Regions from separate parts of the Halomonas sp. PGE1 genome, predicted to be linked through region 2. Evidence: predicted binding sites of a transcription regulator. Region 2 holds the regulator's gene; each other region holds the start of a gene.
What was found. The regulator sigma-54, encoded in region 2, starts transcription at its own class of promoters, with help from an activator protein. The targets are predictions, from matches to a motif close to TGGCACNNNNNTTGCTNT.

Region 1 (5,137 bases), 220 kb from region 2:
CGGGGGAGTGACGGCGCAGCTCGGCGAGCAGGGCCTCCTCCAGGGCCGGCGCGGCGGTACCGGGGGCCAATCCACTGGCGTCCTCGCCCCCGGGCATGTTGTGCATGCGCATCAGGATGCAGCCCAGGGTGCGGGCCGAGCCGACCCCGCCGAAGGCCCGGGCGTGCATGTCGAGCTGCTCGGCCAGCGCCTGGGGATCGGCCAGGTCGCCGCTGCCCACTAGGATGATCCGGGCGTTCAGCGCGTGGGCCAGCTGGGCATTGACCTGGGCGGCGTAGCTGGCGTGGCGCGTCGGCACCAGCCCCTCCATTACCAGCAGCTCCGGGGCGCCGTCCGGGAAGGCCTCGAGGGCGGCCTCCTGGAGCTCCACCACCTGCTCCATCAGCACGTCGAGGCGGTCCTGGCGCAGCAGGCGCTCCATCTCGGACTGGGGGATCGGCGCCGGCGGGCGCAGCCCCAGGGTACTGTTGACCAGGGCGCAGGAGCGGTCCGGCCCCGAGCCGTTGAGCTCGTCCTGGCGCAGCGGCTTGAGGAAGCCGGCCTTGAGGCCGATGGTGTCCAGCGCCTGGATCAGGCCCAGGCAGGCCGAGGTGAGGCCGGCGCCCTCGCCGGTGGGCACCAGCAGGATGGCCTGGGGAGCGGGGCGGGCGGGGCGGGGCGTCATCGGGCGGTCTCTCCCAGCAGCTGGCGGGTCTCGTCGGCGATGCGGCCCTCCTCGTCGGTGGGGATCACCCACAGGGCGGGGCGGTTCGGGGCCGGCGCGTCGATGCGGCCCTCGTGGCCGCGAATCGTCTCGCGGTTGGCCTCGGGGTCCAGGGCGAGGCCGAAGTGGGGCAGCAGCGCCACCACCTGCTCGCGCACCCGTGGCGAATTCTCGCCGATGCCGCCGGTGAAGACGATGCCGTCCAGGCGGGGCAGGGCGCAGGAGAGGGCGGCCAGGGACTTGGCGATGCGGTAGCAGAACACCTCCACGGCGAGTGCCGCGCCGGCGTGGCCCGCCTCGGCGGCGGCCTCCAGCTCGCGCATGTCGTTGGAGAGCCCGGAGAGCCCGAGCAGGCCGCTACCTCGGTTGAGGACATCGTTGATGCGCTCGAGGGACCAGCCCAGCTCGCGGGCCAGGTGGGCGTGCAGCCCGGGGTCGACGTCGCCGCTGCGGGTGCCCATGACGAGCCCCTCCAGCGGGGTGAGGCCCATGCTGGTGTCGAGGCTCTGCCCCTGCCACACCGCGGCGGTGGAGCAACCGTTGCCCAGGTGGGCGGTCAGCCAGCCGCCTTCGATGCCGGCGAGGGCATCGGCGCGCGCGCTCACGTAGGCATGGCTGGTGCCGTGGAAGCCGTAGCGGCGGATGCCGTGCTCGCGATAGAGCGCCTCGGGCAGGGCATAGCGGTAGGCGCGGGGCGGCAGGCTCTGGTGGAAGGCGGTATCGAAGACCGCCACCTGGGGCAGTTCGGCAAACAGCGCGCGGGTGGCGGCGACCCCCTGGAGGTTGGCCGGGTTGTGCAGCGGCGCGAGCGCGCTGGTGGCCTCGATGGCGGCCACGACGTCATCGTCGATCAGCGCGGCCCGGGTGAAGCGCTCGCCGCCGTGAACGACCCGGTGCCCCACGGCGCCGGGGCGGTGGTCCCCCAGTCCCTCGAGGATCGCCGCGAGGGCCTCGACGTGGCCGGCGTCACCCAGGGCGCGGGTGAAGGCCTCGCCGCGGCTGTCGACGCCCTTGAGGCGGGCATCGCCGCTGCCCAGCCGCTCGGCCAGGCCGGTCAGGCGCGGCTGGTCGGCAGCCGCCGGCACCAGCGCATACTTGATGGAGGAGGACCCGCAGTTGATCACCAGCACCGGCTCGTTCATCGACGCCTCTTGTGGGATGGAGGGTGAGAGAAGGCTTGGACTTTAGTCTAACATGAGGCCGCCGCCGGTGGTCGCCTCTCGGCTTGACGCCCATCATGATGTGCTGCCCTTGTCCCCTACACTCTGCATGGAAGCCGTGACATGTCGACCCCCTCTGGCGCTTCGGTGGCCCCCGCTCCTTTCCCGCGGCCCCTCGCCCTGGCCCTGATGTGCGGCCTCGCCACCCTGTTCGCCGCCAACCACGTGGCCGCCCGGGTCGCCTTCGATGCCGGTGCCGGCCTGCTGCTGGCCATCGTGCTGCGCTCCGGCGTGGCCGCCCTGGCACTGGCGGCGCTGGTGGTGTTCCAGCGCAAGTCGTGGCGACTGCCCGCAGGCTCCGGACGCTGGCAGCTGGCGGTGGGCCTGCTGGTGGCGGTGCAGAGCCTCTGCCTCTATTCGGCGGTGGCGCGCATTCCGGTGGTGGTGGCGCTGCTTTTGATGAACACCCTGCCGATCCAGCTGGCGCTGCTCTCCTGGGCGCTGGGGGGGCCGCGGCCGACGGCGCGGGCGACGCTGGTCATGGGTGTGATCCTCATCGGCCTGGTGGTGGTGCTGGACGTGCCGACCTGGTTCGCCGACCCCGGGGCCATGGGGCCGGACTGGCTCGCCGGGGTGGCCTTCGGCCTGGCCGCCGCCACCGCCTTCTCCTGCGCCCTGTGGATCACCGAGCACCGCCTGGCCGGCGTCGGCAGCACCCTGCGCAGCCTGCTGACCATGCTCACCGTGCTGGCGGCCATGGTCATCGCCGGGGGCCTGGGGCTCGTGCCGGGCGGCATGGCGCCGCCCCAGTCGCTGGCCGGCTGGACGGGGCTCGCGCTGCTGACGCTCTGCTATGCGCTGGCCTTCTCGGTGCTCTTCATCACGGTGCCCAGGCTCGACATGGCGCGCAACGCCCCGGCCATGAACATGGAGCCGGTGGCGGCCCTGCTGCTGGGCTACCTGGTGCTGGGGCAGGCGCTCACCCCGGTGCAGCTGGTGGGCGGCGGCATCGTGCTCGCGGGGATCCTGTTCCTGGGCCTGTCGAAGCGGGCGTGAGACCAGGCGGCGTCGCCGCCGGGCGACGCCGCTTGGCGCACATTTGCACATTCCCACCTTGAAGAGTGGCGTTCCCGGGACCACACTGTAGGCGTTATAGAACGGTGTTCATTAACGAGGAGAGCCCCATGAAACGCATCACGCTTGCCGCCGCAACCGCGGCCATCCTGGCCGCCGGCGCGGCTACCAGTGCCCAGGCCCAGCAGGCCTTCTATCCCCAGCCCTACATCGGCGGCGACGCCATGTTCTGGGACCTCAACCCCGATGGGCCCGCCTCCAGCCGCGATAGCGTCGGCCTGCGCCTCAACGGCGGCATGCAGTTCAACGAGTACTTCGCCGTGGAGGGCCACCTGGGTGGCGGCGGCTCCGATGGCCCCGTCGAGCTCGACTACCTGATCGGCGCCTATGCCAAGGGTATCCTGCCGGTGGCTCCGGAGTTCCGCCTCTATGGCCTGGCCGGCTTCACCGAGGTGGACTTCGATATCGACCGCGAAAGCGGCTTCTCCTACGGAGCCGGCGCCGAGTTCGACGTGGCCCCCAACCTGTCAGTGGGCGCGGACTACATGCGCTACCTGGACAAGTCCCGCTACAACTTCGATGCGGCAAGCGTGGGTCTTCGCTACCGCTTCTGATCCGCGACGGCTGCGGTTCCCGACGCCCCGAGGCTTTTTCGCCTCGGGGCGCTCTTTTTTGGTGCGTCATGATGCGCCGGGATGGTGCGCAAGGTTCGCCGCCGTCGCGCCAACACCCGCTGCAATGCGGCCTGGCACGCCCTGTGCAAGGTAAGGGCAACGACCCGATGTCACGCCAGGGAGCTGCCATGACCGACTCACGCCTCACGCCCCATTCCGGCCTCGATGCCGCCCTCACGCCGCGGCTGCTGTTTACCGACCTCGACGGCTCGCTGCTCGACCACCACAGCTACGACTGGCAACCCGCCAGGCCCTGGCTTGCACGGCTCAAGCAGCTGGGTGTGCCGGTGATTCCGGTGACCAGCAAGACCCGCAGCGAGATCGTGCCGCTGCGCCGGGAGCTGGGCCTGACCGATACCCCCTTCATCGCCGAGAACGGCGCCGTGGTGGGGCTGCCGCCGGCCTGGTGCCATGCGCGCGTCGACCGCCCGGGCCCCGATGGGCTCGGGATCCGCACCCTGGGGGTGGACATCGGCTTCGTTCGCAAGCGCCTGGCGGTATGGCGCGAGCGTCTCGGGGTGCGCTTCACCGCCATGAGCGAGATGACCCTCGATGAACTCACCGACTACACCGGTCTCCCCGAGCCCGAGGCGCGCCTGGCGCGGATGCGCGAGGGCAGCGAGCCGCTGATCTGGGAGGAGGATGAGGCGCGCCTCGAGGGCTTCCGCGTGGGGCTCGCCGGCGACGGCCTGCAGCTGGTGCGGGGCGGGCGCTTCTGGCACGCCACCGGTACCTCCCACAAGGGCAACGCGGTGAGCTGGCTGATCTCCCGCTTCGAGGCGCTGCGCGGCCGGCGGCCGATGACCCTGGCCCTGGGCGACGGCCCCAACGACATCCCCATGCTGGAAGCGGTGGATCAGGCGGTGGTGATCCGCGGCTGCCATGGCCTGGACGTATTGCCGGACCAGCCATCGCTCTACCGCAGCGAGGCGACGGGACCCGCCGGCTGGGCCGAGGGGGTGGCCTACTGGTGGGGGCGAGCCGACCGCCGGGTAATTCCGGCGGCACTGCGTGAGACCGTCGAGGCGGCCGAGGAGGCAGCGGCATGAGCGACTTCCATCAGAACGGCATCATCACCGACTTCCACAACCTGACCCGGCGGCCGGTGGCGGCGTTGGAGGCGGAGCTCTGCGAGTTCGGCCGTCGTCGGCCCATGAGCCTGATCCTGCCGTCGCTCTTCTCGGAGCTGGAGGGGCCCGCCCTCGAGGCGATCGTCGAGGAGCTACGTCGGGTGCCCTACCTGGCCGAGGTGGTGATCGGGCTCGACCGGGCCGACCGCGAGCAGTTCCTGCACGCCCGGAAGTTCTTCGCCCGGCTGCCCCAGCGCCATCGCATCCTCTGGAACGATGGCCCGCGACTGCGTGCCCTGGATGCCGAGCTGGAGGAGCATGGCCTCTCGCCCCGGGAACCCGGCAAGGGGCGCAACGTCTGGTTTTGCGCGGGCTACGTGCAGGCCTCGGCACGCGGTGCGGTGGTGGGGCTCCACGACTGCGATATCCTCACCTACGACCGGGGCCTGCTGGCAC
Region 2 (5,137 bases):
CGGGGACTACTCCCGCGGGGCGGCAGGCTTCTGGGTGGAGAACGGCGAGATCCAGCACCCGGTGGAGGAGTTCACCATCGCCGGCAACCTGGAGGCGATGTTCAAGGGCCTGGCCGGCATCGGCAGCGATACCGACACCCGCGGCAGCATCCATACCGGCAGCTGGCTGATCGACGAGATGACCGTGGCGGGTAGTTGAGGGTCACTCATCCTCGTCGAAGCGGGCCTCGAACAGCGCCTCGATGGCGTCGAGGGCCGCCTCGGCGTCCTCGCCCTCGGCGGTCACCGTGAGCTCGGTGCCACAAGGAGCGGCGAGCATCAGCAGCGACATGATGTTGGCGGCGTCGCCGCGCATGGGCCCGTTGGCCACGCTGATGGAGGCGGCGAAAGGCTGGCAGCACTGCACCAGCTTGGTGGCGGCGCGCGCATGCAGGCCGCGCTTGTTGCTCAGGGTCAGCTTGCGTTGCGGCACGCTCAACTTCCTTGATGAGGAGTGACGTCGGTCGCCGGGTCCGGCAACGGGAGCAGGGTGTCATGGATGCCCAGCTCGCGATGGCGGAGCCGGACCAGGGGGTGGGAGGCGGCCAGGCTCGCGGCCAGGCGCTCCGCCAGGTAGACCGAGCGGTGCTGGCCGCCGGTGCAGCCGATGGCCACCGTGAGGTAGCTGCGGTGGCTGGCCAGGTAGGCGGGCAGCCAGCGCTCCACCCAGGCCTGGATATCGGCGCGCATTGCCTCCACCAGGGGGTAGGTCTCGAGGAACTCGATGACCGGCGCGTCGCGGCCGGTGCTGGCGCGCAGCTGCGGGTCCCAGTAGGGGTTGGGCAGGCAGCGCGCATCGAACACCAGGTCGGCGTCCAGCGGCACGCCGCGCTTGAAGCCGAAGGACTCGAAGGTGAGGGTGAGCTGGTCGGGCTGGTGGAGTGCCACCTGGTCGGCGATACGGCGCCTCAGTTCGTGGACCGATAGCCGTGAGGTATCGATGACCAGGTCGGCCAGGTCGCGGATCTCGGCGAGGGCCAGCTCCTCGGAATCGATCGCCTCGGCCAGGGTCATCTGGCTGTCCCGCGTCAGCGGATGGCGGCGTCGGGTGGCGGAGTAGCGCTCGAGCAGGATGCGCGCATCGGCGGTGAGGTAGATCACCTGGCAGGCGATGCCGCGGGCCTGGAGCGCCTGCAGCTGGGCGGGAAAGCTCTGCAGGGCCTGCGGCAGGTTGCGGGCGTCGATGCTGACGGCGATGGAGGAGCGTGGCGACTCCGAACTACCCAGCTCATCGACCAGCGAGCCGAGCAGCATGGCCGGGAGGTTGTCGATGGCGTAGTAGCCGAGATCCTCCAGGGCCTGCAGCGCGATCGACTTGCCCGAGCCGGAGCGGCCGCTGATGATCACGAGCTGCATGGGGGATCTCCTGGTCGTCAATCTGGCCGGGTGCCCGTGGGCGCTATCCCTGCCGTCGAATCGCCTCGATGAGCCGTTCGTGGAGCTCGCGCTGGCTTTCGCTGCGGCGCAGCCCGCTGCGGGTGTCGGCGTCGTTCATCACCCCGGCCACCTGGGCCAGCAAGGCGAGGTGGGCGTCATCGGCCTCCTCGGGGACCAGCAGCACGAACACCAGGTCGACGGGTTCGCCGTCGATGGCGTCGAAGTCCACCGGCTCGGCCAGCTTCAGGAAGCCGGCGATGGGGGCCTTGCAGTGGGGGCTTCTGGCGTGGGGGATGGCCACCCCGTTGCCGATGCCGGTGCTGCCCAGGCGTTCGCGCCCGATCAGCCGGCTGAACACCTCCTGGCTGTCGAGGCTCGGCGTATTCTGGGCGATGAAGGTGCTGAAGAACTCCAGCACCCGTTTCTTGCTGCCCCCGGGCACGCCGAACAGGGTGCGCTCCGGGGGCAGGATGGCTTCCAGTGACATGATGGGCTCAACGAGCGCCGGCGCCCTGGGCGCGGGCCTGGGCCTTCTCCTTGTGCTTGACCAGCTGGCGATCCAGCTTGTCGGCCAGAGCGTCGATGGCGGCGTACATGTCAGCGTCCTGGGCTTCGGCATGCAGGTCGGCGCCGGCGGCATGCAGGGTGCAGGCGGCGTGCTGGCGCTCCTTCTCCACGGACAGGGTCACCTGCACGTTGGTGATGTTGTCGTAGTGGCGCTCCACGCGAGCCAGCTTTTCGTCCACATAGCCACGCAGGGCATCGGTCAGTTCCACATGATGGCCGGTGATATTGACTTGCATGACACGCTCCTTGCTCGTTGGTTGTGGGTCGATTGTAACCCTTTTTCCTGCCTTGCATACCCCCCGGCCTGCCGCCGCCGCGGCGGGCCTGATGCAGGTCAGCGAAGCGTCTGCCGGCGGCGGTTCGCTAATGACTCCCCAGGCGTCACGGAGCATGCTGGGGGGTAGGCCTACCGCAGCCGCTTGCGCTCGCTGGAGGAGGGGATGCTCATGGCCTCGCGGGTGACTGTGGTGAGCGCGACGGCCCGCCTGGGCTACCTCAGCCGCTTGCGTTCGCTGGAGGAGGGGATGCCCATGGCCTCGCGGTACTTGGCGACCGTCCGCCTGGCCACCTGGATGCCGGCCTCCTCGAGCAGGGTCACCAGCTTGCTGTCGGAGAGCGGCTTGCGCGGCGGCTCCTCCTGGATCAGCTTGCGGATCCGTGCGCGGATCGCGGTGCTGGAGTGGGCGTCGCCCTCGCCGTTGCCGCCCACCTGGCTGGAGAAGAAGAACTTCAGCTCGAACACCCCCCGGGGAGTGTGGATGTATTTCTGGGTGGTGACCCGGGAGATGGTCGATTCGTGCATCTCCACGGCCTGGGCGATGTCGGCCAGGATCAGCGGCTTCATCGCCTCCTCGCCCTGCTCCAGGAAGTCGAGCTGGCGGGCCATGATCTCGCGGCCCACCCGCAACAGGGTGTCGTTGCGGCTGGAGAGGCTCTTCATCAGCCAGCGCGCCTCCTGCAGGTGGTCCTTGAGGAACTGGTTGTCCTGGCTCTTGTCGGCGCGGCGGATCAGCGCCGCGTAGTCGGGCTGGATGCGCAGCCGGGGCAGCGCCTCCTGGTTGAGCTCCACGTGCCAGCCGCGGCTGTCCTGGCGTGCCACCAGGTCGGGGATCACGTAGTCGTTCTCGAGGCTGGAGTAAGCGCTTCCGGGGCGCGGGTCCAGGGAGCGGACCAGGGCGATGGCCGTTTCCAGGGCGTCGTCGTCGAGGCCGAGGCGGCGCTTGAGCAGGCGACGGTCGTCGCCGGCCAGGGCCTCGAGGAACTGGCGCACCAGGCGGCGCGCCTGGGGCAGCAACGGGGTGTCGTCGGGCAGGGCGGCGAGCTGCAGCATCAGGCACTCGCGCAGGTCCCGGGCGAAGACGCCGGTGGGCTCGAACTGCTGCAGGCGCAGCAGCACCTGCTCCACCTCGGCGCTGCGCAGCCCGCCGAGCCCCTGGGACTTGAGGCCGTCGCGGATCTCGTCGAGGGATTGCGCCAGGTAGCCCGCGCTGTCCACGGCATCGATCAGGCTCTCGGCGATCTGCTGCTCGCGGGGGTCGAGGTCGGTCATCGCCAGCTGCCAGGCCAGGTGGCCCTGCAGGCTCTGTGCGCTCGCCTCGCGCTCGAAATCGGGGCCCTCGCCGCCGGCCGGCGCCCCCAGGTCCTGGTAGGTGTCCGACCAGTCGCTGTCGGTGCTGAGCTCGTCGGGAATCTCGCTGGCCCAGTCGTCCTCGGGGGCCTCGCTCACCGCCTGCTCGCCGAAGCCCTCGTCGAGCTCCAGCATGGGATTTGACTCCAGGGCCTGCTGGATCTCCTGGCGCAGGTCGAGGGTGGAGAGCTGCAGCAGGGCAATCGCCTGCTGCAACTGGGGCGTCATGGTCAGCTGCGTGCCGACGCGGAGCTGAAGGGAGGCTTTCATGGCCATCGTGATCGTCTGCCCTCTTGTGCCGGGAAGTGGCCGGAAGGCCTCACCCTAGCGCGGGCGACGCGGGCATGCAAGCGCTTGTTAAGCAACTTCTGTGCCACCCGCAATCGGTATGCCGTCATCTAATAACGACAGGCATATCAGGGGATTGTGGTCAGAGCCGGAAGTCCTCGCCCAGGTAGACCTCGCGCACCCGCTGGTTGGCGAGGATCGCCTCGGCGTTGCCCTCGGCGATGATCTTGCCGTCACCGACGATGTAGGCGGTGTCGCAGATATCCAGGGTCTCGCGCACGTTGTGGTCGGTGATCAGCACGCCGATGCCGCGGGCCTTGAGCTGGCGGATGACCCCCTTGATCTCGCCCACCGAAATGGGGTCGACGCCGGCGAAGGGCTCGTCGAGCAGGATGAAGGCGGGCTCCGTGGCCAGGGCCCGGGCGATCTCCACCCGCCGTCGCTCGCCGCCGGAGAGGCTCATGCCGAGGTTGTCGCGGATATGGGTCACGTGAAACTCCTCGAGCAGCTGCTCGAGGCGGGCGCGGCGCCCCTCACGGTCGAGATCCTTGCGGGTCTCGAGGATCGCCATGATGTTGTCGGCCACCGACAGCTTGCGGAAGATCGACGCCTCCTGGGGCAGGTAGCCGATGCCGGCCCGGGCGCGCTGGTGCATGGCGGCCCGGGACAGGTCCAGGCCGTCGATGGCCACCTCGCCGGCGTCGGCGCGCACCAGTCCCACGATCATGTAGAAGGAGGTGGTCTTGCCGGCGCCGTTGGGGCCGAGCAGGCCGACGATGCTGCCCTGGCGGATGGCCAGGCTGATGTCCTGGACAACGCGGCGACGCTTGTAGCTCTTGGCCAGGTGGCGGGCATGGAGGGTCTTCATGGGCGGCCTTACTGCTCGGGCTGTAGGGTCATGCGGATGCGCTGGCGTCCTTCGACACCCTCGCCCTCGCTGCGGGCCTGGACCACGCGGCGGTCGAGGAAGTACTCCAGATAGCCGCCGTCGAAGGTATCGCCGCCCTGGTGCAGCTCGGCGCGGTCGATCAGCTCCATACGCCGCTCGGCCACGTGGTAGATGATGGTGCGGCCCCACCCGCGCACCATGGGCTCTGAGGGGTCGGGCTGCTGCTCCAGATAGGCGCGCTCGCCGGTGGCGATGGCGCGGGAGAGCTGGCCCTGGGCGTTGCGCTGGATCTCCACCCGATCGCCGGTCAGGCGCATGCTGCCCTGGCGGATATCCACCTCGCCGGTATA
Region 3 (5,137 bases), 300 kb from region 2:
AATCAGGGAGGCAGGGTCCTCGGGCAGTTCGAGGCGGTTGGCGTAGTACTGCAGCAGGGTGTCGTAGACGCTGTTGTCGCCCACCAGCATGGCGCCGACCAGGCGCTTGCCGTCGCTGGAGACCACCAGCTTGCGGTACTGCTGCTTGAGCGGGTCGAGAAAACGGAACTGGCGTGCTCCGGGTGTACGGTCGCCGTGGGCGTCGCCGATGGAGCCCACGTCGACGCCCATCAGCTTGAGCTTGGTGCTCATGTCGGCGCCCTTGAAGGGCTCATTGCCTTCGAGCAGCGTGACGGCGGCGGCCTTGGCCATCTGGTAGCCGGGGGCGACCAGGCCGAAGATGCTGTTGTTCCACAGCGCCACTTCGCCGACGGCGAGGATGGCCGGGTCGCTGGTCAGGCAGTTGTCGTCGATCACCACACCGCCGCGCTCGCCGAGCTCCAGGCCGCAGTCGCGGGCCAGCTCGTCGCGGGGACGAATGCCGGCGGAGAAGACGATCAGGTCGGTTTCCAGCACTTTTTCGTCCTGGAACACCATGCGGTGGCGGCTGCGCTCGCCGTCGACGATCTCCTGGGTCGCGCGGCCGGTGAGCACCTGCACGCCCAGCGATTCGATCTTCTCACGCAAGAGCTCGCCGCCTTCGGTGTCCACCTGCATCGGCATCAGCCGCGGGGCGAACTCCACCACGGCGGTGTCCAGATTCAGGCCGCGCAGGGCATTGGCCGCCTCCAGGCCGAGCAGCCCGCCGCCCACCACCACCCCGGTGGCGGCATTCTCGGCCGCGGCGCGGATGGCATCGAGATCGTCCAGGGTGCGGTAGACCAGGCAGCCCTCGCGGTCATTGCCGGGAATCGGCGGCACGAAGGGAAAGGAGCCGGTGGCCAGCACCACTCGGTCGTAGGGGGTGCGGCCCTCGGCGGTGACCACCTCGCTCGCATCGCGGTCGATGGCGGTGACCGCCTCATCGAGGCGCAGGGTGATGCCGTGCTCGGCGTAGTAGTCGGCGGTGGAGAGGGCCAGCGACTCGGCGTCCTGGCCGTTGAAGACCTCGGAGAGGTGGACCCGGTCGTAGGCCAGGTGGCGTTCCTCGCCGAACACCGTGATGGCATAGCGCTCGGTGGCGCCGCGTTCTACCAGCTGTTCGACCAGGTGGTGGCCGACCATGCCGTTGCCGATGATGATCAGGTGCGGTTGGGTAGACATGTCAGGCGGCCTCCTTCTCGGGGCGGGTCTGAGTGGGGGAATCCTCGGGCTTGGGTGAGGCGTCGAGTGAGGCGTCGAGCAGGGCGTCGGCGTCGGCCGCGCCCAGCAGCAGGGCGGGTCGGCAGGGGGTGAGATCGCGTCCGGCCAGGGCCTGGGCGAAGTACCAGGGACCCGGGGCGGTATCGCCATAGAGCACCGCTCCCTCCAGGCGGCCCTCGCGCAGCAGGAGCCGGCGGTAGTCGCCCTGATCGGGGTCGTGGTAGGCGAGCACCTCGTGCTCCTCGCTCGGCTCGGTGGGGCCGAAGGCATAGAGGGAAACGCCGCTGACCTTGAGCCGGGTGGCGCTGGGGCGCTCCGCGTAGCCGCCGACCGCTTCACCGGCGAGATGGGCGGCGAGCACCTCGGCCTGGCGCCAGATCGGCTCCACCAGGCCATAGGTGTGCTGTTCGAACTGGCAGCATTCGCCGAGGGCGAAGATCGCCGGGTCGGAGGTGGTCAGGTACCCATCCACCCGGATGGCGCGGTCCACCGCCAGGCCGGCGGCTCGCCCCGGCTCGACGTTGGGCGCGATGCCGATGGCCACCACCACGCAGTCGGTGGGCAGGCGGCGCCCCCCCTCGAGGCAGACGGCGGCGACACGGCCCTGGCCATCGTCCTCGAGGGCGGCCAGCCGGGCGCCGGTGATGACCTCGAGCCCGCGGCCGACGAGCTCCTGCTCGAGCAGGCCCGCAGCGGTGGCATCGAGCTGGCGGTTCATCAGGTGCTCCGCCCGCTGCAGCAGGGTGACCGCCATGCCGCGCTTGCGCAGCCCCTCGGCGGCCTCCAGGCCCAGCAGGCCGCCACCGATCACCACGGCGCTGCCGCCGCGGCTGGCGCAGTCGGAAAGGGTGGCGGCATCGTTCAGGTCGCGGAAGGCATGGACGCCCGCGAGCCGGATGCCGGGCAGCGGCGGCAGCGCCGGGCGCGAGCCGGTGGCCAGCACCAGGCGGCCATAGGCCAGGTGGCGTCCGGCATCGGTGGTCAGGCGTTGCGCCTGACGATCGATCTCGGTGACGCGCTCGCCGAGGATCAGCTCGATGCCCTGCTCGGCATACCACTCGGCCGAGCGCAGGGTCAGGGTGTCGCGCTCCAGTTCGCCGGCCAGCAGCGGTGAGAGCAGGATGCGGTTGTAGGCGGGAGTGGGCTCCTCGCCGATCACCGTGATGCGGGCAGGCCTGGCCGGCTGCCTGAGTAACGCTTCCAGCAGCCGGTGGCTGGCCATGCCGTTGCCGACGATGACCAGCGGGTCCTGGGGTGCCTGGGTGCTGTGCGGAGGCATGGAGCTCCTCCTCTGCCTGTGGGTGAACGCAAAAGGGCGCCTCGACCCCGTCTCGTGGAGAGACGGGTGCGAGGCGCCCTTGCCTGATGTTCGTTGACGGGCGATCGCCGTTGATCGCCGTCTGAGCAGACCCATCAAGAATCTCGCCAGCAGGCGGTTGTCGCGCCATACATTTCGTTTAATCAATGGGTTGCCGAGGCCTGGCGGCGGCGTGGCGGGAGAGGGCGGGTGCCGGGGGAGCGCCTCGCTGGTGCAGCAAAAGGGGGGTGTGCACCGCGATGAGGCAGGTTTCGGCGGCGTCGACCCGGCGCGAGGTGGCACCCCGTGGCGGGCACGGCGCGAAAAGCCAGGCGTCAGGCACGGGGTAGGGCGGGTTGGCACCCCGCTTGCATCGCCCTGGGTATCCATAAGGCGCCATGTCGGCGCCTCTCGGGGCAACGACGCCCGCCGCTTCCTGGCCAGACCGGGACGCGGCGGGCGTCTGCGTTCATAGGCCCTGGAAACGACAACAGCAGGAGACTGCCATGCGGCACATCAGCACCACCTGTCCCTACTGCGGCGTCGGCTGTGGGGTCCGGGCGACCCTGGCGGACGGGCAGCTGACCGCGGTGGCCGGCGATGCCGACCATCCGGCCAACTACGGACGCCTCTGCGTCAAGGGCTCGGCGCTGCACGAGACCCTGGGCGAGCAGGGCCGGCTGATGCGGCCGCGGGTGGACGGCCGCGAGGTGGCGTGGGCCACGGCCCTGGATGCCGTGGCCGAGCGGCTGGCGGCCACCCGACGCGAGCATGGCAAGGAGGCGGTGGCCGCCTATCTCTCGGGCCAGCTGCTCACCGAGGATTACTATGTCGCCAACAAGCTCTTCAAGGGCTTCATTGGCACCCCGCACCTGGATACCAACTCGCGGCTCTGCATGGCCTCGGCGGTGGCCGCCCACCGGCGCGCCTTCGGCGCCGATGCGGTGCCCTGCAGCTACGAGGACCTGGAGGAGGCCGAGCTGGTGGTGCTGGTGGGGTCCAACCTGGCCTGGAACCACCCGGTGCTCTACCAGCGCCTCAAGGTGGCCAAGACCCGCAACCCGCTGATGCGAGTGGTGGTGATCGACCCCCGGGTCACCGACAGCTGCGAGATCGCCGATCTCTACCTGGGTCTTCGCCCCGGCAGCGATGCCCGGCTGTTCAACGGCCTGCTGGCCTGGATGGCCGACCGGGGCAGGCTCGATGCCCTCTATCTGGCGCGCCATACCCGGGGGCTGGACGCGGCCCTGGCGGCGGCCCGGGAGGATGACGTTTCGCTGGCGGCCGTGGCCGCCGACTGCGACCTGGACCCGGAGCGCCTGGAGACCTTCTACTACTGGTTCGCCAGCCAGCTCCACGTGGTGACCCTCTTCTCCCAGGGGATCAACCAGTCCAGCAGCGGCACCGACAAGGGCAATGCGATCATCAACTGCCACATGGCCGGCGGCAAGCTGGGCCTGCCCGGGGCCGGCCCCTTCTCGATCACCGGCCAGCCCAACGCCATGGGCGGCCGCGAGGTGGGGGGCCTGGCCAACCAGCTGGCCGCCCATATGGACTACGACAGCCCCGGCGCCATCGATCGGGTCACCCGCTTCTGGTCGACGCCCTCGCTCACGCCGAGCCTCCCCGAGGCCCCCGGCCACAAGGCGGTAGACCTGTTCGAGGCGATCGAGCGCGGCGAGATTCACGCCCTGTGGATCATGGCCACTAACCCGGCGGTGAGCCTGCCCCGTGCCGACCGGGTACGGGCAGCGCTCGAGCAGTGCCCGCTGGTGATCGTCTCCGAGTGCGTCGCCGACACCGACCTGCTGGCGTACGCCGACATCGTGCTGCCGGCATCCTCCTGGTCGGAGAAGGACGGCACCGTGACCAACTCCGAGCGGCGCATCTCCCGCCAGCGCGGCCTGCTGCCGCCGCCGGGGGAGGCGCGCCACGACTGGTGGATCATCTGCGAGGTGGCCCGCCGGCTGGGCTACGGTGAGGCCTTCGCCTACGCGCACCCGGCGGAGATCTTCGACGAGCACGCCCGGCTCTCCGGCTTCGAGAACCTTCCCGGCACTCCGGGCGAGCGGCTGTTCGATATCTCCGGGCTGGCCGGGCTCGACCGCGCCGCCTACGACGCCCTCGCACCCATCCAGTGGCCGGTCACGGCCGCCGCGCCCCGCGGCACCGCGCGGCTGTTCGAGGAGGGCCGCTTCGCCACCCCCGACGGCCTGGCCCGCCTGGTGCCGGTGCGCCCCCGCGGGCCCGAGCAGGCGCTCTGCGCGGCGCGACCGCTGCGCCTCAACACCGGGCGCATCCGCGACCAGTGGCACACCATGACCCGCACCGCCCGCTCGCCGCGGCTGATGAACCACCGCCCCGAGCCCTTTATCGAGGTGGCCCCGGCCGATGCCGCAGCCTGGGGGGTGTCCGACCAGCAGCTGGCGCGACTGCGTGGCGCCGGCGGCGACTATGTCGGACGAGTGCGGCTCGCCAAGGGCCAGCGGCGCGGCGAGGTGTTCGTGCCGATGCACTGGAACGACCGCTTCAGCGGTGCGGCCCTGGCCGGCCGTCTGCTCGCCGCCCACCTCGATCCGCTCTCCGGCCAGCCCGAGG

Region 1: HIR79_RS06685 (HAD-IIB family hydrolase) is a predicted target of sigma-54. The motif match lies at 3,684-3,701, and genes of this name have one in related genera.
Region 3: HIR79_RS06310 (nitrate reductase) is a predicted target of sigma-54. The motif match lies at 2,897-2,914, and genes of this name have one in related genera.

Annotation. Positions count from the first base shown of each region.
Region 1 is NZ_CP053032.1:1,412,273-1,417,409, forward strand. Features, by position in the region: gene pta (phosphate acetyltransferase) at 1-664, opposite strand, end outside; gene HIR79_RS06670 (acetate/propionate family kinase) at 661-1,845, opposite strand; gene HIR79_RS06675 (EamA family transporter) at 1,987-2,919, shown strand; gene HIR79_RS06680 (porin family protein) at 3,048-3,551, shown strand; gene HIR79_RS06685 (HAD-IIB family hydrolase) at 3,740-4,660, shown strand; gene HIR79_RS06690 (glycosyltransferase family protein) at 4,657-5,137, shown strand, end outside.
Region 2 is NZ_CP053032.1:1,631,814-1,636,950, forward strand. Features, by position in the region: gene pmbA (metalloprotease PmbA) at 1-199, shown strand, start outside; gene HIR79_RS07675 (HPr family phosphocarrier protein) at 203-472, opposite strand; gene rapZ (RNase adapter RapZ) at 475-1,395, opposite strand; gene ptsN (PTS IIA-like nitrogen regulatory protein PtsN) at 1,439-1,903, opposite strand; gene hpf (ribosome hibernation-promoting factor, HPF/YfiA family) at 1,911-2,219, opposite strand; gene HIR79_RS07695 (RNA polymerase factor sigma-54) at 2,474-3,886, opposite strand; gene lptB (LPS export ABC transporter ATP-binding protein) at 4,041-4,766, opposite strand; gene lptA (lipopolysaccharide transport periplasmic protein LptA) at 4,775-5,137, opposite strand, start outside.
Region 3 is NZ_CP053032.1:1,328,301-1,333,437, forward strand. Features, by position in the region: gene nirB (nitrite reductase large subunit NirB) at 1-1,203, opposite strand, end outside; gene HIR79_RS06305 (NAD(P)/FAD-dependent oxidoreductase) at 1,205-2,521, opposite strand; gene HIR79_RS06310 (nitrate reductase) at 3,046-5,137, shown strand, end outside.